4 regions of the Streptomyces sp. 1331.2 genome follow, and region 4 is predicted to be linked to each of the others. Evidence: riboswitches for the same ligand, from Rfam matches in the RefSeq annotation. Region 4 holds a riboswitch; each other region holds the start of a gene.
The links. A riboswitch is a leader RNA that binds a small molecule or an ion and turns the genes downstream of it on or off. The one in region 4 is predicted to bind cobalamin.

Region 1 (5,586 bases), 800 kb from region 4:
CGGGCCGCGGCGAGGCGTTCGGCGCTGCGGAAGGGGGACACCCGGTCGCCCGGGCTGTGCAGCAGCAGGGTGGGGACGCGCAGGTCGCCGCCCTCGGCGATGCGGGCGAAGTCGGCCAGGTCCACGCCGGTGCGGCCCTGCGCGGCCAGGGCTCCGAGTTCGGCGGCGGCGCCCTTCAAGCCCAGCCGTTCGGCGTCCCGGCGGGCGGTGGCCGGGAGGTCGAGGACCGGCGAGTCGAGGACCAGTCCGCTGACGGCGTTCGCCCAGGCGGAGCGGGCCGCCGCCTGCAGGACCATGGTGGCGCCGACGGACCAGCCGTACAGGATCACCCGGCCCGCGCCGTGGCCGAGCGCCAGCCGGATCGCCGCCTCGACGTCGCGCCACTCGGTCTCGCCGAAGTGGCTGTAGCCGTCCGGGGAGGCGGGGGCGCCCTCGTCGCCGCGGTAGGTGACGGCGAGGGCGGGCAGGCCGAGGCGGTCGAGGACGGGGAGGACCGGGAGGGTCTGCCGGCGGTCGGCCTCGGGGCCGTGGACCAGGATCACCCAGGTGCCGCGCTTGCCGTCCAGGTACCAGGCGGGCAGGTCGCCGAGCTCGCCGTCGACGGCCGTCTCGGTGTAGGCGAGGCCGAGCGCCCGGGTGGGGTCGCCGAGGTGCACGCGGGGGGTGAAGCGGACCTCCGTGCCGGGGGTGAGGGTGCCCTGGTCGGCGCGGACCAGCCGGCGGGTGACACCCTGCTCGTCGCTGTGCAGGACCTCCTCGACCACCGCGTGGCCGTCCTCGCCCCACTCCACCGCCCAGCGGCCGGGGCGCAGGCTCTCGGGGCTGCGGCTGAACGTGATCCGGCCGACGCCCAGGCTCCGGACCAGGACCGGCCCGGACTCCTGGACGGTGGCCACCGGACGGACCATCCGCTCGGAGGCCCGGCGGCCGACCACCAGGACGACGGCCCCCGCCCCGACGGCGGCGGCCGCCACGACGGCAGCGGTACCCCAGCGCATATCGTTCCCCGCTCTGTTGGTCACGGACCGGACGGCGTTCGTGCACCAGTTCACCGGTGCCCCGACCGCCCGGCCACCGGGCTGGGCCGTCCGGGTCACCGTGGCCGGACACCCCGGCCGGTCTCGGCGTCAGTCGGTCTCGGCGGCGAGGAGGTGCCAGAAGCGGTCGGTGAGGGTGTCGAGGGTGGGGGGCGGGGTGGCACGGGCGGTGATGCCCCAGTGGGTGGGGACGTGGTGTTCCTGATGGAGGGCGGCGAGGACGGCGGCGAGGGAGTCGGCGGGGGCCGGGACGATGCGGGCGAGCGCACGCAGCTGCGGCTGCCAGCGGCCGGCCGCGCACTGGCGGAGGAGGTGGTCGAGGGCTTCTCCGCGGCCGGTGGCCTCGACGAGCTCGGGCAGGCTCAGGTGGAGGACGTCGGCGAGGGCGAGGGTCTGGTCCTCGTCGCCGTCCCAGTGGCCGGTCAGTTCGGCCTGCCGGTAGGCGGCGAGGGTGGTGCCGGTGCGTTCGGCGACCGCGGCCTGGCCGAGTTCGCAGGCGATCCGGTGGTCGCGCAGGCTCACCGGGCGGGTGTCCATCAGGTGGGCGGCGGGGCACCAGAGGGCTCGGGCGAGGGCGATGAGTTCCGGTTCGTTCGGCCGCAGCTCACCGCTCTCCCAGGCCAGGACGTGGCCGGGCAGCAGCCGGACGCCGTGGGCCGCCATGCCCTCGGCGACCTGTTCGGGGGTCAGGCCGAGCCCGGCCCGGTGGGCTCGGGCGGCCGCGGGGGAGAACGGCACCGGAGGTGGGACGGAAGCGGACTTTTTGCGACGCATGCCACCGAACGGTAGGGGCCCGTCGCGGCGCGGCCCCAGCGACCGAACCCACGAAGCGGCCGCTGCCGGGGCGCTGCTCCGCTGGGCGATCCCACAGCTCATCGGGCGTTGCCCGGCGCGCCCGGCGTGTGACCAACCCCTCCGTGACCTCGGTTGACGGCCGGTTCGGCCGCGTGATGGGATCCTGGGGCCAATCGGAGGCATGGAGAGGAAGCCGGTGCGAGTCCGGCGCGGTCCCGCCACTGTCACCGGGGAGCACGCTCGGAACTATCGCCACGGCGGGCCGTCAGAAGCCGCTGGAAGGCCCGGGGGTGCGTCCGACCCGGAAGCCAGGAGACTCTCGGCCCCCGCTACGTCGATCCAGGGCGCGGACCCTGAGTGAGGACACGCACGCGATGCAGGCTGCCCCGCCCCGCCGAACTCCTGGCCACCTTCCGCCGGGCTGCCCCTCGCCGAGCATCCTTCCGCCGAGCTGCCTCTCGCCGTGCGGCCGGTGACCGTCCGTCCGCGGGCCGGGCGCCCTGCGGTGCGCGCCGCCGCGTTCGCGCTGGGCGCCGTCGCGGGCTACGCCGCCGACGCCCGCTTCGCCGACCCGCGCCGGGGCCACCCGGTCGCCGTCTTCGGCAGCGCCGCGACCAGGCTGGAACGGCGCCTGTGGCGCGACGACCGTACGGCCGGCGCCGGGTACACGGCGCTGTGCGTGGGCGCGGTCGCGGCGGGCGCGCTCGCCCTGGACCGTACGGTGGGCCGGCGCCCGCTGGGCCGGGCCGCGCTGGCGGCGGCCGCGACCTGGACGGTGCTCGGCGGCACCTCGCTGACCAGGGAGGCGCGCAGCATCGGCCGCTCGCTGAAGGACGGCGACCTGCGGGCCGCGCGGGAGCGGCTGCCGCACCTGTGCGGGCGGGATCCGAGCGCGCTGGACGAGCAGCAGATCGCCCGTGCGGTGGTCGAGTCGGTGGCCGAGAACACCGCCGACGCCGTGGTGAACGCCCTGGCCTGGGGCACCCTGGCGGGCACGCCCGGACTGCTGGCCTTCCGCGCGGTGAACACCCTGGACGCCATGGTGGGCCACCGCTCGCCGCGCTACGCCCGGTTCGGCTGGGCCTCGGCCCGGCTGGACGACGTGGCGGGCTGGCCGGGCGCCCGGCTGACGGCCCTGCTGACGGTCGCCGCCGCCCCGCACCCCCGGACCGCCTGGCGGGTGTGGCGGCGCGACGGCTCCGCGCACCCGAGCCCGAACGCGGGCCAGGCGGAGTCGGCCTTCGCGGGCGCGGTGGGGGTGCGGCTGGGCGGGACGCTCCGGTACGGCGAGAGGGTGGAGCACCGTCCGGTGCTGGGCGAGGAGCTGCGGCCGGTGACGGTGGACGACATCGAGCGGGCCTGTGCGCTCTCCCGGCGGGTGGGTGCGCTGGCGCTGGGTACGACGGTCGCGGGGCACGTCCTGCTGCGCGCGCTCCTGGGGAAGAGGGGAAGGGCATGACGAACGCGCTGCTGGTCGCGGGGACGACCTCGGACGCGGGCAAGAGCGTGGTGACGGCCGGCATCTGCCGCTGGCTGGCCCGCCAGGGCGTGCGGGTCGCGCCGTTCAAGGCACAGAACATGTCGCTGAACTCCTTCGTCACCGCCGACGGCGCCGAGATCGGCCGCGCCCAGGCGATGCAGGCGCAGGCGGCGCGGGTGGAGCCGGAGGCGGCGATGAACCCGGTGCTGCTGAAGCCCGGCGCCGACGGCCGCAGCCAGGTGGTGCTGCTGGGCAGGCCGGTCGCCGAGGTCGGCGCGCTGGACTACCGCGAGCGCAAGCCCGTCCTGCTGGAGCGCGCTCTGGAGTGCCTGGCGGATCTGCGCCGGCGGTACGAGGTGGTGGTCTGCGAGGGCGCGGGCTCGCCCGCCGAGATCAACCTGCGCGACCGCGACATCGCCAACATGGGCCTGGCCACGGCCGCCGGGCTGCCGGTGGTGGTGGTCGGGGACATCGACCGCGGCGGCGTGTTCGCGGCGATGTACGGGACGCTGGCGCTGCTGTCGGCGGAGGACCAGCGGCACGTGGCGGGCTGGTTCGTCAACAAGTTCCGCGGCGACGCGCGGCTGCTCGCGCCCGGGCTGGAGATGCTGCACGGGCTGACCGGCCGTCCGGTGCTGGGCACCCTGCCGATGCTGCCCGGGCTCTGGCTGGACGCCGAGGACTCGCTGGACCTGTCCACCGTGGTGGACCGGGTCGACGGCCGCGGGCCGCTCGGCGCGGACGTGCTGCGGGTGGCCGTGGTGCGCTTCCCCCGGCTCTCCAACTTCACCGACCTGGACGCGCTGGCGCAGGAGCCGGGCGTACTGGTGCGCTGGGCGACCAGGCCGGAGGAGCTGGCCGACGCCGACCTGGTGGTGCTGCCCGGCACCCGGGCCACCGTGGCGGACCTCGCCTGGCTGCGCGAGCGCGACCTGGAGCGGGCGCTGAAGGCGCGGGCGGCGGCCGGGCTGCCGATCCTCGGGGTGTGCGGCGGCTACCAGATGCTGGCGCGCGGGATCGTCGACGAGGTGGAGTCCAAGGCGGGCGCCGTGGACGGGCTCGGCCTGCTGCCGACGCAGGTGCGGTTCGGCGCCGAGAAGGTGCTGGCGCGGCCGGTCGGCGAGGCGTACGGGCAGCGGGTCGAGGGCTACGAGATCCACCACGGGGTGGTGACCGTGGAGGGGGGTACAGCCTTCCTGGACGGCTGCCGGGTCGGCTCGGTCTGGGGCACCACCTGGCACGGCGCGCTGGAGAACGACGGCTTCCGCCGCGAACTCCTGCGCGAGGTCGCCGATTTGGCCGGGCGGGCGTTCGTGCCCGCGCCGGACACCTGCTTCGCCGCGGCCCGCGAGGGCCGGCTGGACCGGCTGGGCGACCTGATCGAGGAACACGCGGACACCGACGCGCTGTGGAAGCTGATCGAGGGCGGGGTGCCGGCGGCCGGATCGCTGCCGTTCCTGGCGCCCGGGGCACCTGGGAGTGACGCATGACCGATGTCCGCTATCCGTTCACCGCGATCGTCGGCATGGCCGACCTGCGGCTCGGGCTGCTGCTGAACGCGGTCTCCCCGGCCGTGGGCGGCGTGCTGGTGCGTGGCGAGAAGGGCACCGCCAAGTCGACCATGGTGCGCGCGCTGGCCGGGCTGCTGCCGTCCATCGCCGCCGTGGACGGCTGCCGCTTCGCCTGCGACCCGGCCGCGCCCGACCCGCAGTGCCCGGACGGGCCGCACAGCACCTCCGGGACACACCAACGCCCGTCCCAGCTGGTCGAGTTGCCGGTCGGCGTGGCCGAGGACCGGATCGTCGGCTCGCTCGACCTGGAGCGCGCGCTGACCGACGGTGTCAAGGCGTACGAGCCCGGGCTGCTCGCCAAGGCGCACCGCGGCGTGCTCTACATCGACGAGGTCAACCTGCTCCAGGACCACGTGGTGGACCTGCTGCTGGATGCCGCCGCGATGGGCCGCTCGTACGTCGAGCGCGAGGGCGTCTCGGTGCGGCACGCGGCCCGGTTCCTGCTGGTCGGCACGATGAACCCGGAGGAGGGCGAGCTGCGGCCGCAGCTGCTCGACCGCTTCGGCCTGACCGTGGAGATCGCCGCCACCCGGGATCCGGCCGAGCGGGCCGAGGTGGTCCGGCGCCGGCTCGCCTACGACGCGGACCCGGCCGGCTTCGCCGCGCGGTTCGCCGAGCAGGAGCGGGCACTCGCCGAACACATCACCGCGGCGCGGGAGTTGCTGCCCAAGGTCGAGCTGACGGAGGTGGCGCTGCGTCAGAT
Region 2 (5,586 bases), 2.1 Mb from region 4:
GTTGACCCAGAGCCGCTCGGCCGGGATGGCTGCGAGCCCGGCCCGCAGCAGCGAGACCACCTCCTCGGTGCTCGGCACCCGCGGGGAGTGGATGTCCCAGACCCCGGGGCCGACCTCGCGCGGATAGCCGGCTGCGGCGAGTTCACCGGCGACCTCCATGTGGGAGCGGGTCGCCTCCAGGGAGATGACGTCCGCGTCGAGGTCGTCGATCGCGGTCATGATCGCGCCGAACTCGGCGTAGCACATGTGGGTGTGGATCTGGGTGTCGGCTCGGACGGCGGAGGTGGCGAGGCGGAAGGCTCCGGTGGCCCAGTCGAGGTAGGCCGGGCGGCCGGCGGCCCGCAGCGGCAGCGTCTCGCGCAGGGCGGGTTCGTCGACCTGGACGACGGCCGCGCCCGCGGCCTCCAGGTCGGTGACCTCGTCGCGCAGGGCGAGGGCGACCTGGCGGGCGGTCTCGGCGAGCGGCTGGTCGTCGCGGACGAAGGACCAGGCGAGCATGGTGACCGGTCCGGTGAGCATGCCCTTGACCGGGCGGTCGGTGAGGTCCTGGGCGTAGCGGAACCAGTCGACGGTCATCGGGTGGGGGCGGGAGATGTCGCCGGCGAGGACCGGCGGTCGCACGTAGCGGGTGCCGTAGGACTGCACCCAGCCGTGCCGGGTGGCGAGGTATCCGGTGAGCTGTTCGGCGAAGTACTGGACCATGTCGTTGCGTTCGGGCTCGCCGTGCACGAGCACGTCCAGGCCGGCCTTCTCCTGGTAGGCGATGACCTCGCGGACCTCGGCTTCCATCCGCTCCCGGTACGCAGCCGGATCGATCCGGCCCGCCGTCAGGTCGGCGCGGGCGACGCGCAGTTCGGTGGTCTGCGGGAAGGAGCCGATGGTGGTGGTGGGCAGCAGTGGCAGGCCGAGCCGGGCGCGCTGGGCCTCGGCCCGCACGGGGTAGGGCTGGGGGCGGCGGGCGTCGGCCGCGGTGACGGCGGCGACCCGGGCGCGGACGGCCGGGTCACGGGTGATCGGGGAGTTGGCGCGGGAGGCCAGGTCGGCGCGGTTGGCGGCGAGTTGGGCGGTGATCGCGCCGGTGCCCTCGCGCAGGCCGCGGGCGAGCAGCGCCGTCTCGGCGGCCTTCTGCTTGGCGAAGGCGAGCCAGCGCAGGATCTGCGGGTCGACGTCGCGTTCGACGGCGGAGTCGATGGGCACGTGCAGGAGGGAGCAGGACGGGGCCACGTCGACCCGGTCGGCGAGGCCGAGCAGGGTCGCCAGGGTGGCGAGCGACTTCTCCAGGTCGTTGATCCAGACGTTGCGCCCGTCGATCACGCCGGCGACCAGCCGCTTGCCGGGCAGGCCGCCGACGGCCGCGAGGTCGTCGACGTTGCCGGCGGCCGGGCCGGTGAAGTCCAGGGCCAGCCCCTCGACCGGCGCCTTGGCGAGGACCGGCAGAGCCTCCCCGAGCCGGTCGAAGTAGCTCGCGACCAGCAGCTTCGGGCGCTCGGTGAGGGCGCCCAGGTCGCGGTAGGCGCGGGCGGCGGCGTTCAGTTCGGCAGGGGTGCGGTCCTGGACGAGGGCGGGCTCGTCCAGCTGGACCCACTCCGCCCCGGCCGCCTTCAGGTCGGCCAGCAGCTGCGCGTAGACGGGCAGCAGCCGGTCCAGCAGGGTGATCGGCTGGAAGTCGGCGGCGACGCCAGGGGCGGGCTTGGCCAGCAGCAGGTAGGTGACCGGGCCGACCAACACCGGCCGGGCGTCGTGGCCGAGCGCGAGGGCTTCCTTGAGCTCGGCGACGGCCTTGGCCGGGTTCGCGGCGAAGACCGTGTCCGGTCCCAACTCGGGTACCAGGTAGTGGTAGTTGGTGTCGAACCACTTGGTCATCTCCAGTGGCGCGACGTCCTGGGTGCCGCGCGCCATCGCGAAGTACCCGGCGAGCGCGTCGGCCTCGACCGCCTCCCGGTGGCGGGCCGGGATCGCGCCGACGGCCACGGTGGTGTCCAGCACGTGGTCGTAGAGCGAGAAGTCACCGGTCGGGACCTCTTCGATGCCGGAGTCGGCGAGCTGCTGCCAGTTCGTCCGGCGCAGGTCGGCCGCGGTGGCGAGCAATGCCCCGGCGGTGACCGTGCCCTTCCAGTAACCCTCGATCGCCTTCTTGAGCTCCCGGTTACGGCCCTGGCGGGGGTAGCCGTACGCGGTGGCAAGAGTTGCCGCGGCTGCGGACTTCGTGGTCAAGGGACTCTCCTTCGCGAGTCTGTCTCCTCAGGTACCCGGGGACGGGACGAGGGCGCGAAGGGATGACGAACCGGGCAGCGGCCGCCACGAACGTGCGGGCCCGGCCTGCCGGGTATGGTCGCCGACCCGCCCACGAGGTCACCGGATGGCCGCGCGCGAACGGTCGCGCACGGGCAGTGGCAGGTCTTCGGACTCGCGGGCACGCCCACCCTCGTCGAGGGCGGACACCTACTGGCCGTCGCTTCCCAGACCCGACCCGGGCCCAGTGCGTATGACGGCGGTCGTTCCCACTCACCGCTGCGGGGCAGTCCCGGACTGGCCGTTGAAAGGCGTCACCGGGTTCCCTCTTGCGACGCCCTGCCTGGCGGACAGGGCGAACCAGCTGCAGGGCCAGCTTAGGGGCAGGGGTGGGAGCCGAACGGCGGATCACTCAAGTTGTCCGAATAACGAGACGGTGTCGACGTCAGGACCGGTCGGAGGGCTCCGCGCCCAGCTGGCGGCGGGCGGGCTCCGGGCCCGCCTGCGCGTCACGCCGGAATACCGGCGGACCGGAGAACCGGAGAACCGGACCGCCTCAGGGAACGTGACGCGCGACGGGGCCGCACCTGCGGGGGCAGGTGCGGCCCCGTCGCGGGGGGGGAGGGAAGGATCAGACCGTCGCCGGGGCGTCGGCCTGGTCGGTGGACTTCTCGGCCGGCTTCGGCTTGGCGACGTACTGGTAGGCGAGGGTCAGGGCCGCCAGGGACGCCCCGACCAGGCCGGTGACCGCGAAGCCCCAGGCCGGTGCGGAGTGGTCGATGACGGCCCCGGCCAGCGGGGCGCCGATCGCCGCGCCGATGGTCATCGCCGAGCCCTGCAGGCCCGCGGCCTGGCCGACCACCGACTGCGGGACCGCCCGGGTGACCTCCTCGGAGGCCGAGGCGAGGGTCGGCGCGCAGACGAAGCCCGAGGGGAGCATGGCCAGGGCGAGCCAGATCCAGCCCGCGTGGCCGACGAACCCGACCGGGGCGATGGTGAGCCCCATCAGCAGCATCAGCCGCGGCAGCCGCCAGGGCCGGCTGGTGGCGCCGTGCCAGAAGCCGCCGAACATGGAGGCCGCGCACCAGATCGCGACGCAGACGCCGGCCCACTCGGTGTCGCCGACCCCGCGCAGCACGGCGGTGATCGAGATCTCGCTGCCGGCCAGGACGAGGTTCGCCGCCATGCTGACGCCCAGGACCAGCAGGAAGCCCGGGCGGAGCCAGACGCTGCGCCCGCGCGGCTCCTTCTCCGCCGGGTCCTTCGGGCCGGCCGCGGCCGCGCCGGACCCCGCGGCGGGGGCGAGCCGGGTGAGCAGCAGACCGGCTCCCAGGTAGAGCACGCCGATCCCGGTCATCGTCGCGGTCGCGTCGTTCACGGCGGTGATGGCACCGACCGCGACGGCCGGTCCGACCATGAAGACGACCTCGACCAGGATCGCGTCGAGGGCGAACGCCTGCCGCTGGTGCTCGGAGGGGATGTTGGTGGCGATCGCCCGGCGGATGGCCGTGAACACCGGCAGGCCCATGAACCCGGCCACCACGGAGGCCGCGAGCAGCCACGGGTAGTCGAGGTAGGGCGCGCCGATCCAGAACACGGCGTCGACCGCGCCGGTGACCAGCACCACCGGGCGCACGCCGAAGCGGTCCAGGGAGCGGCCCAGCAGCGGCGCGCCCGCGGCCCCGCCGACCGTCAGCATCAGGTCCGCGAGCCCGGCCGCACCGTAGCCGCGGTCCAGGTCGATGACGACGTGCAGGGCGAGGGCCATCGAGGCCGCGGTGAACGGGAGGCGGGCGAGCAGCCCGACGACGAACACGGTGCGCGCTCCGGGGAGCGCCAGGAGTCCTCGGTAGGACGCGAAGGCCTTGAGCACCGGTCACTCCTCCCCGACGCGGACGAGCATCTTGCCGGTGTTGTCGCCCCGCATGACGCCGAGGAACGCCTCGACCACGTTCTCGAAGCCGTCGACGATCTGCTCGTCGGCGACGATCCGGCCGGCCTGCAGGTGGGGCGTCAGCCAGATCTGGGCCTCCTGCCGCAGGTGCATGAAGTGCCGTACCTGGTAGCCGCGCAGGTGGATGCTGCGGTCCGACACGGCGTAGAGGTTGCGGGGCGCCGCGGGCGGCCGGTCGGGGTGGTTGTACTGGGATATCGAGCCGACCCAGGCGATCCGGCCGAACTCCCGGGTGGAGCCGATCGCGGCCTCCAGGTGGTCGCCGCCGACGCCTTCCAGCACGGCGTGGACGCCGTTCGGGGCGGCCTTCGCCAGCAGCTCGGCCACCGGACCGTCGTGGTAGTCGAAGGCGGCGTCGAAGCCCAGCCGTTCCACGACGTGCCGCACCTTGGCGGCGGAGCCGGCGCTGCCGACCACGTGCGCGGCGCCGGTCAGCTTCGCGATCTGGCCGGCCACGCCGCCGACCGCGCCGGCGGCCGCCGAGATGTAGACCGCCTCGCCCGCCTGGACCCGGAGGATCTCCCGGACGCCCACGTAGGCCGTCAGGCCGGTCGCGCCGAGCACCGACAGGTACGTCGCCGTCGCCACGCCGGCCGCGGGCCGGATCACGCGTCCGTAGCCGTGCTGGATCAGGGCGTGCGTGCTCCAGCCTCCGCCGTGCTCCACCAGGTCGCCGACCTGCAGGTCGGGGTCCTCGGAGCGGACGATGCGGCCGATGGCCCGGCCGTACCCCAGCGGTTCGTGGAGCGGCCACTCCTCGTCCATGAGCTCCCGCATGTACGGGTCGACGGACAGGTAGATGTTCTCCGCCAGGGCGGTGCCGGGTTCGACCGCGGGGAGCGGGTGCTCCACGACGGCGAAGTGTTCGGCACCTGGGGCGCCGTCGGGGCGCGCCACCTGGTGCACGGCGCGGAATGTGGAAGACATCGTCTCCGTCCTGGGTTGGGGGATGGCGGGGCCGACGGCGCTGACGGGGCGTCGGAACCGGGGACGGGCGGGCTCAGTGGAGCTCGGCGCCGTGGGGCGTGTCCGGGTCCTGGTCCGGGTAGAGGTAGATCGGCGCCAGGCGCCGGTCGGTGGAGTCGGCCGGCTCGCCGGAGTGCACGAGGCGTCCGCCGCCGCCGCCCAGGCCGCCGAGACCGCCCGGGTCGCCCGGCACCCAGTACAGGCCCAGGCAGGCGTCCCAGGACTCGGTCAGGCCGGTCTCGGCGTTCACCACCGGTTCCTCGCGGGGGACGACCCGCTGCTGGGCCACCGCGCCCTCGTCGGCGCCCTTCTGCAGCGCCTCGGCCCACTGCTCGTCGGAGACCAGCCAGCCGCAGGTGATGCCCTTGCCGGCGAAGCCGCCGTCGGGCTTGAGGATCAGGTGCTCGCGGCGCTCGCGGCAGTCCGCGACCACG
Region 3 (5,586 bases), 3.4 Mb from region 4:
GCCGGACGTACCGGCCTTCGCTGGGCAGCCAGTAGCGCTTGCGCTGGATGTTGGGGTCGAAGCGGCGGCGGGTGCGGCGGTGCGAGTGCGAGATCGCGTTGCCGAAGCCGGGCCGACGGCCGGTGAGCTGGCAGTGCGCGGACATGGGTGCTCCCTGGCGTCCGGGAATGGGCAGGACCGGGCTCACGTTACACCAAATGAAAATGACATCCATTTCGGTGTACGGTTCCATCCAGCACCCACCCAGCACCGCCAGACCGCCAGGAGGACGCCCCATGGCCCGCAGCGAACTGCGCCCCGTCATCAAGCTCCGCTCCACCGCCGGCACCGGATTCACGTACGTGACCCGCAAGAACCGCCGCAACGACCCGGACCGGATGGTCCTGCGCAAGTACGACCCGGTCGCGGGCCGGCACGTCGACTTCCGCGAAGAGCGCTGACCGCCCCCAGAGAGGAGCCCTCCCATGAAGCCCGGCATCCACCCCGCCTACCGCCCGGTCGTCTTCCGCGACAAGGTCGGCGGCCTCGCCTTCCTCACCAGGTCGACGGTCACCAGCGACCGCACCGTCGACTGGGAGGACGGCCACACCTACCCGGTGATCGACGTCGAGATCTCCTCGGCGAGCCACCCCTTCTACACCGGCCAGTCCCGCGTGCTCGACACCGCGGGCCGGGTCGAGCGCTTCCGCCAGCGCTACGGCGACCGGCACTGAAAAGCCCGAACGGCGCCTCCCCGGGATGGGGAGGCGCCGTTCGGCACGTACGGACGGAGGTCAGCGCGGCGGCGGGACGGAGACCACCATGGCCAGCCGCACCGCCCGCTCCCCCGCGTTGCGGTAGACGTGCTGATAGGAGGCGTCGAAGGAGACGGTGCTGCCGGCCGGCACCCGGTGCTCGCGCTCGTCGTGCTCCAGGGTCAGCTCCCCCTCCTCGACCCGGATGATCTCCACCGTCCCCGCCGGGTGCGGCTCCGAGGAGTACTCCTCACCCGGCTCGATCCGCCACTCCCACAGCTCCAGCGGCCCGGGCGCCTCGATCCCGTGCAGCAGCGTGCCGGTGCCGCCGGACGGGCCCGACCAGAGCGGCACGGCCTGGTCGCCCGGCACGATCCGGACGTCCGGCCCCTTCTCGTAGTCGAGCAGCGTGGCGATCGAGACGCCGAGCGCGTCGCCCAACCGCACGACGGTGGCCACGCTCGGGTTGGTGCGGCCCTGCTCGATCTGGACGATCATGCCGCGGCTCACGCCGGAGCGGGCGGCGAGAGCGTCCAGGGTGTGGCCTCGCTCGGCACGCAGCCGCTTGAGGTTCCGGGCGAGGGCCCGGGCGACGAGGTCGGGGTCCGGCACGCGGTCAGTCCTCCGGTGTCTTTCCGTCCACTGGTCGAAACGGTACGGAATATTGTTCGGAAAGTTCAGTTCACTGCACTACGCTGCCGGTCTCGGCAACGAGTCCATCCGACTGTACTTCGGAGTGCATTGTGCTGCCCTCATCACCCGTCCTCCCCGCCGCGCCCGCCGACCCCTCGGGAGGCCGGCCGTGACCGTGCTGCTCGCCCTCTCCGCCAGCCTGCTCTGGGGGCTCGCCGACTTCGGCGGCGGCGCACTCGCCCGGCGGCTGCCCGCGCTCGCCGTGGTCGTCGCCTCCCAGGTGGCGGCAGCCGCCGTCCTGCTGGCCGCCGTCATCGCCACCGGCGGCTGGGCCGCCGCCTCCCCCGTGCTCTGGTACGCCGTCGCGGCCGGGGTGATCGGCCCGTTCGCGATGCTCGCCTTCTACCGCGCGCTCGCGCTCGGCCCGATGGGCGTGGTCTCCCCGCTGACCACCGTCTCCGTGGTGGTACCGGTCGGCGTCGGCCTCGCGCTCGGCGACCGCCCCGGGCCCGGCCAGGTCGCCGGGATCGCGGTGGCCGTGGCCGGCGTGGTGCTGGCCGCCGGTCCGGAGCGCGGCGGCCCGGCCGCCGCCCGCAGCGCCCTGCTGCTCACCCTGGGCGCCGCCGTCGGCTTCGGCACCGTGATGGCCCTGATCGCCCACGCCTCGACCGGCGGCGGGCTGCTGCTGGCGCTCTGCGTCCAGCGGGTCTGCAACGTCGCCGTCGGCGGCGCCGCCCTGCTCACCGGCCCGCGCGGCGCCGGCGGGAGCGGCACCGGCCGGCTACTGCCCGGGCTGCGGGCCCGGCTGCCCGCGCTCACCGCGATCGGGCTCGCCGACGTCGCCGCCAACGCGCTCTTCGCGATGGCCTCGCACCGCGGCTCGGCCACCGTTGCCGCCGTCCTGTCCTCGCTCTACCCGGTGGTCACCGCACTGATGGCCCGCGGGGTGTTCAAGGAACGGCTGCGCCCGGTCCAGGTGCTCGGCGCCGGGCTGGCCGTCGCGGGCACCCTGCTGCTCGCGGCCGCATGAGCAACGCTCATGGGGGCGCCCCCATGAGCGAACCTCATGCCCCCACCCCATGAGCCCCGCTCATGCCCTCCCGGCTCACTCCCCCTGGGGGGTCCAGCGCTTCTCGACCCGGGCCAGCTTCCAGTACCCGATCGCCAACGCCCAGACCACCACGAACAGCCCGGCGATCGCGTAGCCGACGTTGTCCAGCGAGATGTCCGCGATCCAGCCGGTCACCGGGTCGGTCAGGTCGAGCTTCTCGTGCAGCACCCCGACCAGCTCGATGGTGCCGATGATGAAGGCCACCGCGATCGACAGCCCAGTGATGGTCAGGTTGTAGTACACCTTCCGCACCGGGTTGGAGAACGCCCACTGGTACGCGAAGTTCATGAAGGTCCCGTCCAGCGTGTCGAACAGGCTCATCCCGGCCGCGAACAGCAGCGGCAGGCAGACGATGGCGTACCAGGGCAGCCCGGCGGCCGCCCCCGAGCCGGCCATCACCATCAGGGTGACCTCGGTCGCGGTGTCGAAGCCCAGACCCAGCACCATGCCGACCGGGAACATCTGCCCGGGCCGGGTGATCGAGCGGGTCGCCCGGTTCAGCACCCGGGCCATGAAGCCGCGCGAGTCCAGGTGCGCCTCCAGCTCCGCCTCGTCGAACTGCCCCGCCCGCATCGACCGGAACACCTTGAGGATGCCGAGCAGCGCCGCCAGGTTGAGCGCGCCGATCAGGTAGAGGAACACGCCGGAGGTGGTGGTCCCGATCACGCCGAGCCACTTGTGGGTGGCCGACTCGTCGTCCATCAGCGTGTTCGCCAGCTGCGCACCGCCCGCGACCAGGGCGGCCATGATGACCACCATCGAGGAGTGCCCGAGCGCGAACCAGAAACCCACCGAGACCGGCCGCTTGCCGTCCGCCATCAGCTTGCGGGTGGTGTTGTCGATCACCGCGATGTGGTCGGCGTCGAAGGCGTGCCGCATCCCGAGCGTGTACGCGGTGATACCCAGGCCCACCCCGAAGACCTGGGTACCGACCGCGTACCGCTCGGGTGCGACCAGGAAGATGAGCGTCCCGAAGGCCACCACGTGCATGGCCAGGATCACCCCCATCAGCCCGGCCGTACGGACGGTGTCCTCGCGCCTCCATCTGAACGTCGGCAGCACGGACGGGGCCGTCTTCGCCCCGTCGGCAATGGTTTCGGGCAGGGTCATCTCAGGATCACGCTCCAACACCTCGTGGAAAGACTTCGTGAAGCGCCGTGGCCGGTCTCCTGGCTTACGGGACGTCCGGGCCCGCCTTCCCAGGCGCGCGAGGCACCCAGTGGCGTCATGGACCCGAACGGCATTCCGTCGCGGACGAAGGAATGACCCGATCACAGTGGCGAGGGCCGCTCCGGAATCCGGACCCCTGAGGGTCCGTCACCGGTCTTCCCGAGCACCACGGCGGGGAACACCGTAGGGGTCGCGCCCCGACCCATGCAAGGCTGCGCACCTGCGCAGGTGTCCAGGATCACAGGCCCTCGCCTGCAAGAATGTGCGCATGCATCTCGTACCGGCCGACCGCGCGGGCCACCGCACCATCGACGGACACCGGGTCTGCGAGGCCATCGCCGCCATCGGCGACACCGCGCACGTCCGGTCCTGGTCCGAGCGGTTCTCCCTGCTCGCCGACCCCGGGCGGCTCGCCCTGCTGCTCGCCCTGCACCGCGCCGGCCCGCTCGCCGTCAGCGACCTCGCCGTCGCCACCGGCATGCGCGACCCCGCCGTCTCCCAGGCCCTGCGCCTGCTCCGCACGGCCGGCGTGGTCACCGGCGACAAGGACGGACGCGTGGTGCGCTACCGGCTCGTGGACGAGAGCATGCGCCCCCTCCTCGACGAGTGCGCCGCCGCCGAACACCACGAGCCCACCGCAGCCGCCGGCTGACCGACACTCGGGGAACAGCACCCGGGCGGCAGCCCGGATGAGTACGATCATGGCGTGCCGTCCCACCCCCACGTCTGGCCCGCCGACCGGTGGAACACCCGACCGGTCAAGGCCCGCGTGCTGGCGGTCGCCCGCACCCTCACCTCGGCCACCCGGGTCCTGGACGTCCTCGCCCTGCTCGACCCGGACGGCGTCGAACGGTACTTCACCGTCAACCCCGGCTCCGTCTTCGCCGACCGCGCCCTGGACGACTACCTGCACGCCCTGCCCGGCTTCACCGTGCTGGACTGGGAGGACGCCGTCCGGCGCCGCTTCGACCTCGCCGTCGCCTGCGCCGTCCACTCCTCCATGCACCGCCTGGACGCCGGCCTCGTCGTCCTCCCGCACGGCGCCGGCTACAACCGCCTGGTGACCGAGTCCACCCGCGACACGGTCAGCTCCGCCGGCCTCTCCCGGCACGAACTCACCCACCACGGGCGGGTGTTCGTCGACGTCCTCGGCCTGTCCCACCCCGAACAGCTGGACCGCCTCCGGACCTCCTGCCCCGAGGCACTGGACGTCGCCCGAGTGGTCGGCGACCCGTGCTTCGACCGGATGCTCGCCAGCCTGCGCTCCCGCGACGCCTACCGCGCCGCACTCGGCGCCGTCGACGGCCGCCGCCTCGTCGTCGTCGACTCCACCTGGAGCGAGCACTCGTTATTCGGCCGGCACCCCGATCTGCCCCGGCACCTGGTCCGCCGACTGCCCGCCGACGAGTACACGGTGGCCGTCGTCCTGCACCCCAACATCTGGAGCCGGCACGACCCCGAGGCCCTGCTCGACACCGCCTGCCGGATGGGTCTGCGCCTGATCCCGCCCCACCAGGGCTGGCAGGCCGCCCTGGTCGCCGCCGACTGCCTGATCGGCGACCACGGCTCGGTCTCCGTCTACGGCGCCGCCCTGGAACGGCCCACCCTGCTCGCCGCCACCGGCGCCGCGGAACTCGACCCGGGCTCCCCCAGCTACGCCTTCGGCCAGGCCGCACCCCCGCTCGACCCCGACGGCGACCTCGCCGCCCAGATCGAACTGGCCCTGCAGAAGCAGGACCCGGCCGCACTGCGCACCGTCACCGACCGCTCACTGAGCCGGCGCGGCCACTCCGCCGAACTGCTGCGCCCGCTGCTCTACTCCTTCCTGGAGCACCTGGACGAACCCGAGCACGCACCGCTCCTGCCGCCCTACCCCAAGCCCGTCCCGCGCCCCGACACCACCGACGCTCCCACGGCGTACGACGTCGAGGGCGAGAG
Region 4 (5,586 bases):
GTCAGCTCCTGCACGTTCTGCAGCTCCATGAAGCCGAACGGGTTCGCCGAGCCGTACCGGATCGGCAGACCCAGACGCGCCAGGCGCTGGTCCGCGACCGCCTGCAGGTACTCCCGCATCGAGGCGGTGTTCATGCCGGGCAGGCCCTCACCGCACAGGTCCTGGGCGAACTGGAGCTCGGCCTCGACGGCCTCCTCCAGCATCTCCGTGACCTGCTTGCCCATCTCCTCGTCGAAGAGGTCGGGCTCCTCCTCGCGCACCGTGTCGACCACGGAGAACGCGAAGTCCATGTGCATGGACTCGTCGCGGAACACCCAGTTGGTGCCCGTCGCCAGACCGTGCAGCAGACCACGCGACCGGAACCAGTACACGTACGCGAACGCGCCGTAGAAGAACAGACCCTCCACACACGCCGCGAAGCAGATCAGGTTGAGCAGGAACGCCCGCCTGTCCTCCTTCGTCTGCAGCGAGTCGATGTGGTCGACCGCGTTCATGTACTTGAAGCAGAACTTGGCCTTCTGCGCGATCGACGGAATGTTCTCGACCGCCGCGAAGGCCGCCGCGCGGTCCTCCGGGTCGGGCAGGTACGTGTCGAGCAGCGTCAGGTAGAACTGCACATGCACGGCCTCCTCGAACAGCTGACGCGACAGGTACAGCCGCGCCTCCGGGGAGTTGATGTGCTTGTAGAGGCTCAGCACCACGTTGTTCGCGACGATCGAGTCACCGGTCGCGAAGAACGCGACCAGCCGGCCGATCATGTGCCGCTCGCCCTCGCTCAGCTTCGCCAGGTCGGCGACGTCCGAGTGCAGGTCCACCTCTTCCACGGTCCAGGTGTTCTTGATCGCGTCCCGGTACCGGTCGTAGAACGACGGGTAGCGCATCGGGCGCAGCGTCAGCTCGAAGCCGGGGTCGAGCAGCATCTTGCGGTCTTCGGACTGAGACATTACTGGCAGGCCTCGCAGGACTCGGGGTTCTCCAGGGAGCAGGCGAGGGCGGCTTCCTGCTCCGGGGTGAGGGTCGGGGTGTTGACCGGCACGGGCGCGGCGGCACGGGCGGCGCCGGGGGCGGCCTGGGCGATGCGGGTGGCCGGGCGCGAACGCAGGTAGTAGGTGGTCTTGAGACCGACCTTCCACGCGTAGGCGTACATCGAGCTGAGCTTGCCGATGGTCGGCGCCGCCATGAACAGGTTCAGCGACTGGCTCTGGTCGAGGTACGGCATGCGGGCCGCGGCCAGGTCGATCAGGGCGCGCTGCGGCAGCTCCCACGCGGTGCGGTACAGCGAACGGACCTCGGCGGGCAGCCAACCCAGGTCCTGCACCGAGCCGTTGGCGTCGCGCAGCGAGTCGCGGGTCTGCTGGTCCCAGACGCCGAGCTCCTTGAGCTCGCGCACCAGGTACGGGTTGACCTGCAGGAACTCGCCGCTCAGGGTCTCGCGCTTGAACAGGTTGGACACCTGCGGCTCGATGCACTCGTACACGCCGGCGATGGAGGCGATGGTCGCGGTTGGGGCGATCGCGAGCAGCAGCGAGTTGCGCAGGCCGGTCTCGGCGATGCGGGCGCGCAGCGCCGTCCAGCGGTCGGCCCACTGCGGGGCGGCCGTCGGGAAGTGGTCGATGTGCAGTTCGCCGCGGGCGGCGCGGGTCTCGCCGTACGCCTCGTGGCGGCCCAGCTGCTCGGCGAGGTCCGCGGAGCGCTCGTAGGCGGTGAGCATGATGCGCTCGGCGATCAGCGTGGAGAGCTGCTTGGCCTCCGCCGAGTCGAAGTCGATCCGCAGCTTGAAGAAGACGTCCTGCAGGCCCATCACGCCGAGGCCGACCGGGCGCCAGCGGGAGTTGGAGGTGCCGGCCTCGGTCGTCGGGTAGAAGTTGATGTCCACCACGCGGTCGAGGAAGGTGACGGCGGTGCGGACGGTGGCGTCCAGGCGCTCCCAGTCCATGGCGTTGATCAGGTCGTCGGCGCGGGCATCAAGAGCCACGTGCGCACCGAGGTTGACCGACCCCAGGTTGCAGACGGCGGTCTCGGAGTCGTCCGTGACCTCCAGGATCTCGGTGCACAGGTTGGAGGAGTGCACCGTGCGGCCGGGCAGCGCGGTCTGGTTGGCGGCGCGGTTGGAGGCGTCCTTGAAGGTCATCCAGCCGTTGCCGGTCTGCGCCAGGGTGCGCATCATGCGGGCGTACAGGGTCTGCGCGGGGATGGTGCGCACGGCCTTGCCGGCCAGCTCGGCCTTGCGGTAGGCCTCGTCGAACTCGGCGCCCCACAGGTCGACGAGCTCGGGCACGTCGGCCGGGGAGAACAGCGACCAGTCCTCGTTGGCGTTGACCCGGCGCATGAACTCGTCCGGGATCCAGTGCGCCAGGTTGAGGTTGTGGGTGCGGCGGGCCTCTTCGCCGGTGTTGTCGCGGAGCTCCAGGAACTCCTCGATGTCGGCGTGCCAGGTCTCCAGGTAGACGCAGGCCGCGCCCTTGCGCCGGCCGCCCTGGTTGACGGCGGCGACGGAGGAGTCGAGGGTGCGCAGGAACGGCACGATGCCGTTGGACTTGCCGTTGGTGCCGCGGATCAGGCTGCCGCGCGAGCGGATGCGCGAGTAGGACAGGCCGATGCCGCCGGCGTGCTTGGACAGGCGGGCGATCTGCGCGTAGCGGTTGTAGATCGAGTCCAGGTTGTCCAGCGGGGAGTCGAGCAGGTAGCAGCTCGACATCTGCGGGTGCCGGGTGCCGGAGTTGAAGAGCGTCGGCGAGGAGGTCAGGTACTCCAGGCGGCTCATCAGGCCGTACAGCTCGGCCACCTCGCGCACCGACTGCTCGTTGTCGCCGACCGCCAGGCCACAGGCGACGCGGAGCAGGAAGTGCTGCGGGGTCTCGATCACCTTGCGGGTGATCGGGTGGCGCAGCAGGTAGCGGGACTGCACGGTGCGCAGGCCGAAGTACTCGAAGCGGTCGTCGCCGGCGGTGTCGATCAGCGCGTCCAGGGCGGCGGCGTGCTTGGCGACGAACTCCGCGGTGGTGTCGCCGATCAGGCCCTCGGTGTGGCCGACGGCGATCGAGGCGGAGAAGGACGTGGAGCCCTGGCTGTTCGCCTCGTCGACGATCTCCAGGGCGAGCAGGCGGGCGGCCAGCTTCGAGTACTGGGGGTCCTCGGCGATCATCGACGCGGCGGCGTCCACGGCCAGCCCGCGCAGCTCGGCGAAGTCCGAGCCGGCGTGGCGGCCGCGCAGCGCGGCAGCGGCGACGTGGCCGGGGTCGACCTCGGGGAGGTCGGCACTGCGGTCGGTGAGAAGCCGCAGCAGGGCGCCGCCGGGGTCGGTGACCGTCGGGTCGGTGAAGGCGGTACCGGAGCCCTGGGCGGGCAGGGTGGCTGAGGCAGCGGTGGTCAAGGCGCTCTCTCCTGGCGGCGATCGGCGGCGGTGATCGGGGCCACCGGGCCGATCGGGGCAGGGGAGCACGGCACGAACGCAAGGCGGCGTCGCGCGACGGTGTCTCCCCGGCCCGCCCGCGAGGCCCGGAGGGGTACTGCTGGTGCTGGCGCGGCCTCTTGCGGGAGGGCCGTGGCGCACGCTGGCGGCAGGTACTCGGACTCGCGGGCACGGCTGCTGGAACCGCCCGCTCACCGCTGCGGGGCAGTCCCGGATTCGCACCGGGTTCCCCTGCATCGACAGCAGGAGTGAGCATACATGTAGTGCCACCGGACTGCGGCGGCACCATATGTTGTGCCTGTCGTGTCGGCTGTGCGGGCGGGCCCGGTGGCCCGTCAGTGCTTGAGATAGACCTTGTACGTGCTCGAATCGCCGGTCGGCGAGGTGAACTGGGCGACCAGCCGGTAGTGCCCGCTGCCCGCCAGGGCGTCGCTCAGGGCCCGGTCGGTGGCCCGCGGCGCGGTGCTGTCGAGGACGACCATGGTGAACCAGCCGTCCCGGATCGCGGCGGTGCTGCCGTCGTCGCCGTGGTGCTGCACGCCGGCGCCGTCGCGGTAGTCCGTCCCGGCGCGGGCCGAGACCCACTGCTCGGGCTTGCTGACCGCGCCGAGGTAGTACTCGGCGAGTCCGTCGACCTCGGTGAGGTAGTGGGCCTGCGGCGCCGTGTGGACCCGCAGGACGGCCAGCAGGCGGCCGGAGTCGGGACCGTTCTGGTAGCGCAGGGCGGACTGCTCCAGGCCGAGGGCGAGCAGCGCGACCCAGACCAGGATGCCGAGCTGGGGGTGGCGGAAGTGGGCGCCGACCAGCCGGGTCAGGCCGACCCCGGCCAGCGGGGCGGCGAGCAGCATGCCGTAGCCGAGGTGGCGGAACAGCGCGCCCGAGGTGCCGGTCCACAGGTGGGCGGCCGGGACGAGCAGGGCGGTGGCGGTGAGCACGGTGCCGAGCAGGGCGCGCCGGCCCCGGGAGGTGGGCGCGGCGTCCTTCTCGGAAGCGTCGTGCTCGTTCATCTGCTCCTTGCGGGCGTAGGCGATGGTGCCGGCGACCGCGAGGACGGTGAACAGGCCGCTCCACTGGAGGGTGGAGAGCAGGATGGACCCGGCCGAGCCGGGGGCGTTGCCGTGCGAGGGCGACCAGCCGGCGACCCGGCCGAGCGTGCCGTACGGCAGCAGCAGGACGAGGGTGGCGGCGGCGAGCGGCAGTGCGCGCAGGGCGGCCCGGCCGAGCCGGCCGCCCGGCCGGGCGGTGGCCACGGCGAGGGCGACCACCGCGGGGACGGCGAAGGCGGCGGAGTAGGCGACGGCGCAGGCCAGCGCGAGGGGCGGGGCGGCGGTCAGGACCAGGGCCGGATGGCGCCGGGAGGTGAACACCACGGCCCAGGCGGCGAGGGCGACCAGCAGGACGGCCGCGGACTCGGGGGCGGCGTAGAAGCCGACCACGACGGTGGACTGCAGCACGGCGTAGACGGCTATCGCGCAGATCGCGACCCGCTCGTTGAACAGCCGGCGGGTCAGCGAGTAGAGCAGCACCGTGGTGATCAGGGCGAAGCCGAGGCTGAGCAGCCGGGTGCCCCAGATGCCGTTGGCGTCGGCGGCGGCGCCGGCCAGCGGCGGGTAGAGCCAGGGCGAGCCGTTGATCCGGTCGACCAGGTCGGTGGTGACCGGGGTGCCGTGCAGCAGGTGGGCGAGCTGCTGGCGGCCGGCGACCATGGCGGCGGCCTCGTCGGGGTGCGCGGCGGCGAGCAGGCGCAGCGAGAGCGCGGCCTGGACGGCCAGGACGGCGCCGAGCAGGCCGCGGGCGATCCAGCGGCGGCGGGGGCTGGTGCCCGGGTCCCAGCCGATCGCGGGGACCGGGGGGATGGTGTACGGGGCCAGCTCGACGCCGTCGGGGTTGTCGACGGCGACGGCGGTGTCGGTGTCCGCAGCCGTGGCCGCTTCTTCGTCGGCGGGCTGCTGCGGGCCGGCGGGGTGCTGCGGGCCGGCGGGGTGCTTCGGGCTGGGGGAGAGGTCGCTGTTCATCATGGGTTCCGGAGGTCGAAGCCGTAACGGGGGGCGGCCACCCGCTTCTTGAAGGCGGCGAGGGTGTCCGGAACGGTCTCGACCCGCCAGTCCGCCCGCTTGATCATGTTGAACCAGATGAAGCCGACGATGTCGTCGTGAGCCTCCATCCCGGAGAAC

Region 1: another riboswitch for cobalamin. It lies ahead of CRP52_RS08080 (cobalamin biosynthesis protein); the one in region 4 lies ahead of CRP52_RS11485 (ribonucleoside-diphosphate reductase subunit alpha).
Region 2: another riboswitch for cobalamin. It lies ahead of metE (5-methyltetrahydropteroyltriglutamate--homocysteine S-methyltransferase); the one in region 4 lies ahead of CRP52_RS11485 (ribonucleoside-diphosphate reductase subunit alpha).
Region 3: another riboswitch for cobalamin. It lies ahead of CRP52_RS26735 (HoxN/HupN/NixA family nickel/cobalt transporter); the one in region 4 lies ahead of CRP52_RS11485 (ribonucleoside-diphosphate reductase subunit alpha).

The regions. Positions count from the first base shown of each region.
Region 1 is NZ_OBMJ01000001.1:1,937,157-1,942,742, forward strand. It holds gene CRP52_RS08070 (alpha/beta hydrolase) at 1-998, opposite strand, end outside; gene CRP52_RS08075 (transcriptional regulator) at 1,128-1,811, opposite strand; cobalamin riboswitch at 2,020-2,150, shown strand; gene CRP52_RS08080 (cobalamin biosynthesis protein) at 2,338-3,291, shown strand; gene CRP52_RS08085 (cobyric acid synthase) at 3,288-4,802, shown strand; gene CRP52_RS08090 (putative cobaltochelatase) at 4,799-5,586, shown strand, end outside.
Region 2 is NZ_OBMJ01000001.1:636,956-642,541, forward strand. It holds gene metE (5-methyltetrahydropteroyltriglutamate--homocysteine S-methyltransferase) at 1-2,214, opposite strand, end outside; cobalamin riboswitch at 2,376-2,613, opposite strand; gene CRP52_RS02810 (MFS transporter) at 2,864-4,105, opposite strand; gene CRP52_RS02815 (MDR family NADP-dependent oxidoreductase) at 4,109-5,113, opposite strand; gene CRP52_RS02820 (hypothetical protein) at 5,187-5,586, opposite strand, start outside.
Region 3 is NZ_OBMJ01000001.1:6,146,849-6,152,434, reverse strand. It holds gene rpmB (50S ribosomal protein L28) at 1-145, opposite strand, end outside; gene rpmG (50S ribosomal protein L33) at 276-440, shown strand; gene CRP52_RS26750 (type B 50S ribosomal protein L31) at 465-713, shown strand; gene CRP52_RS26745 (helix-turn-helix domain-containing protein) at 774-1,346, opposite strand; gene CRP52_RS26740 (DMT family transporter) at 1,537-2,397, shown strand; gene CRP52_RS26735 (HoxN/HupN/NixA family nickel/cobalt transporter) at 2,473-3,588, opposite strand; cobalamin riboswitch at 3,621-3,834, opposite strand; gene CRP52_RS26730 (ArsR/SmtB family transcription factor) at 3,917-4,300, shown strand; gene CRP52_RS26725 (hypothetical protein) at 4,355-5,586, shown strand, end outside.
Region 4 is NZ_OBMJ01000001.1:2,741,957-2,747,542, reverse strand. It holds gene CRP52_RS11490 (ribonucleotide-diphosphate reductase subunit beta) at 1-944, opposite strand, end outside; gene CRP52_RS11485 (ribonucleoside-diphosphate reductase subunit alpha) at 944-3,349, opposite strand; cobalamin riboswitch at 3,543-3,698, opposite strand; gene CRP52_RS11480 (glycosyltransferase family 39 protein) at 3,748-5,430, opposite strand; gene CRP52_RS11475 (glycoside hydrolase family 26 protein) at 5,427-5,586, opposite strand, start outside.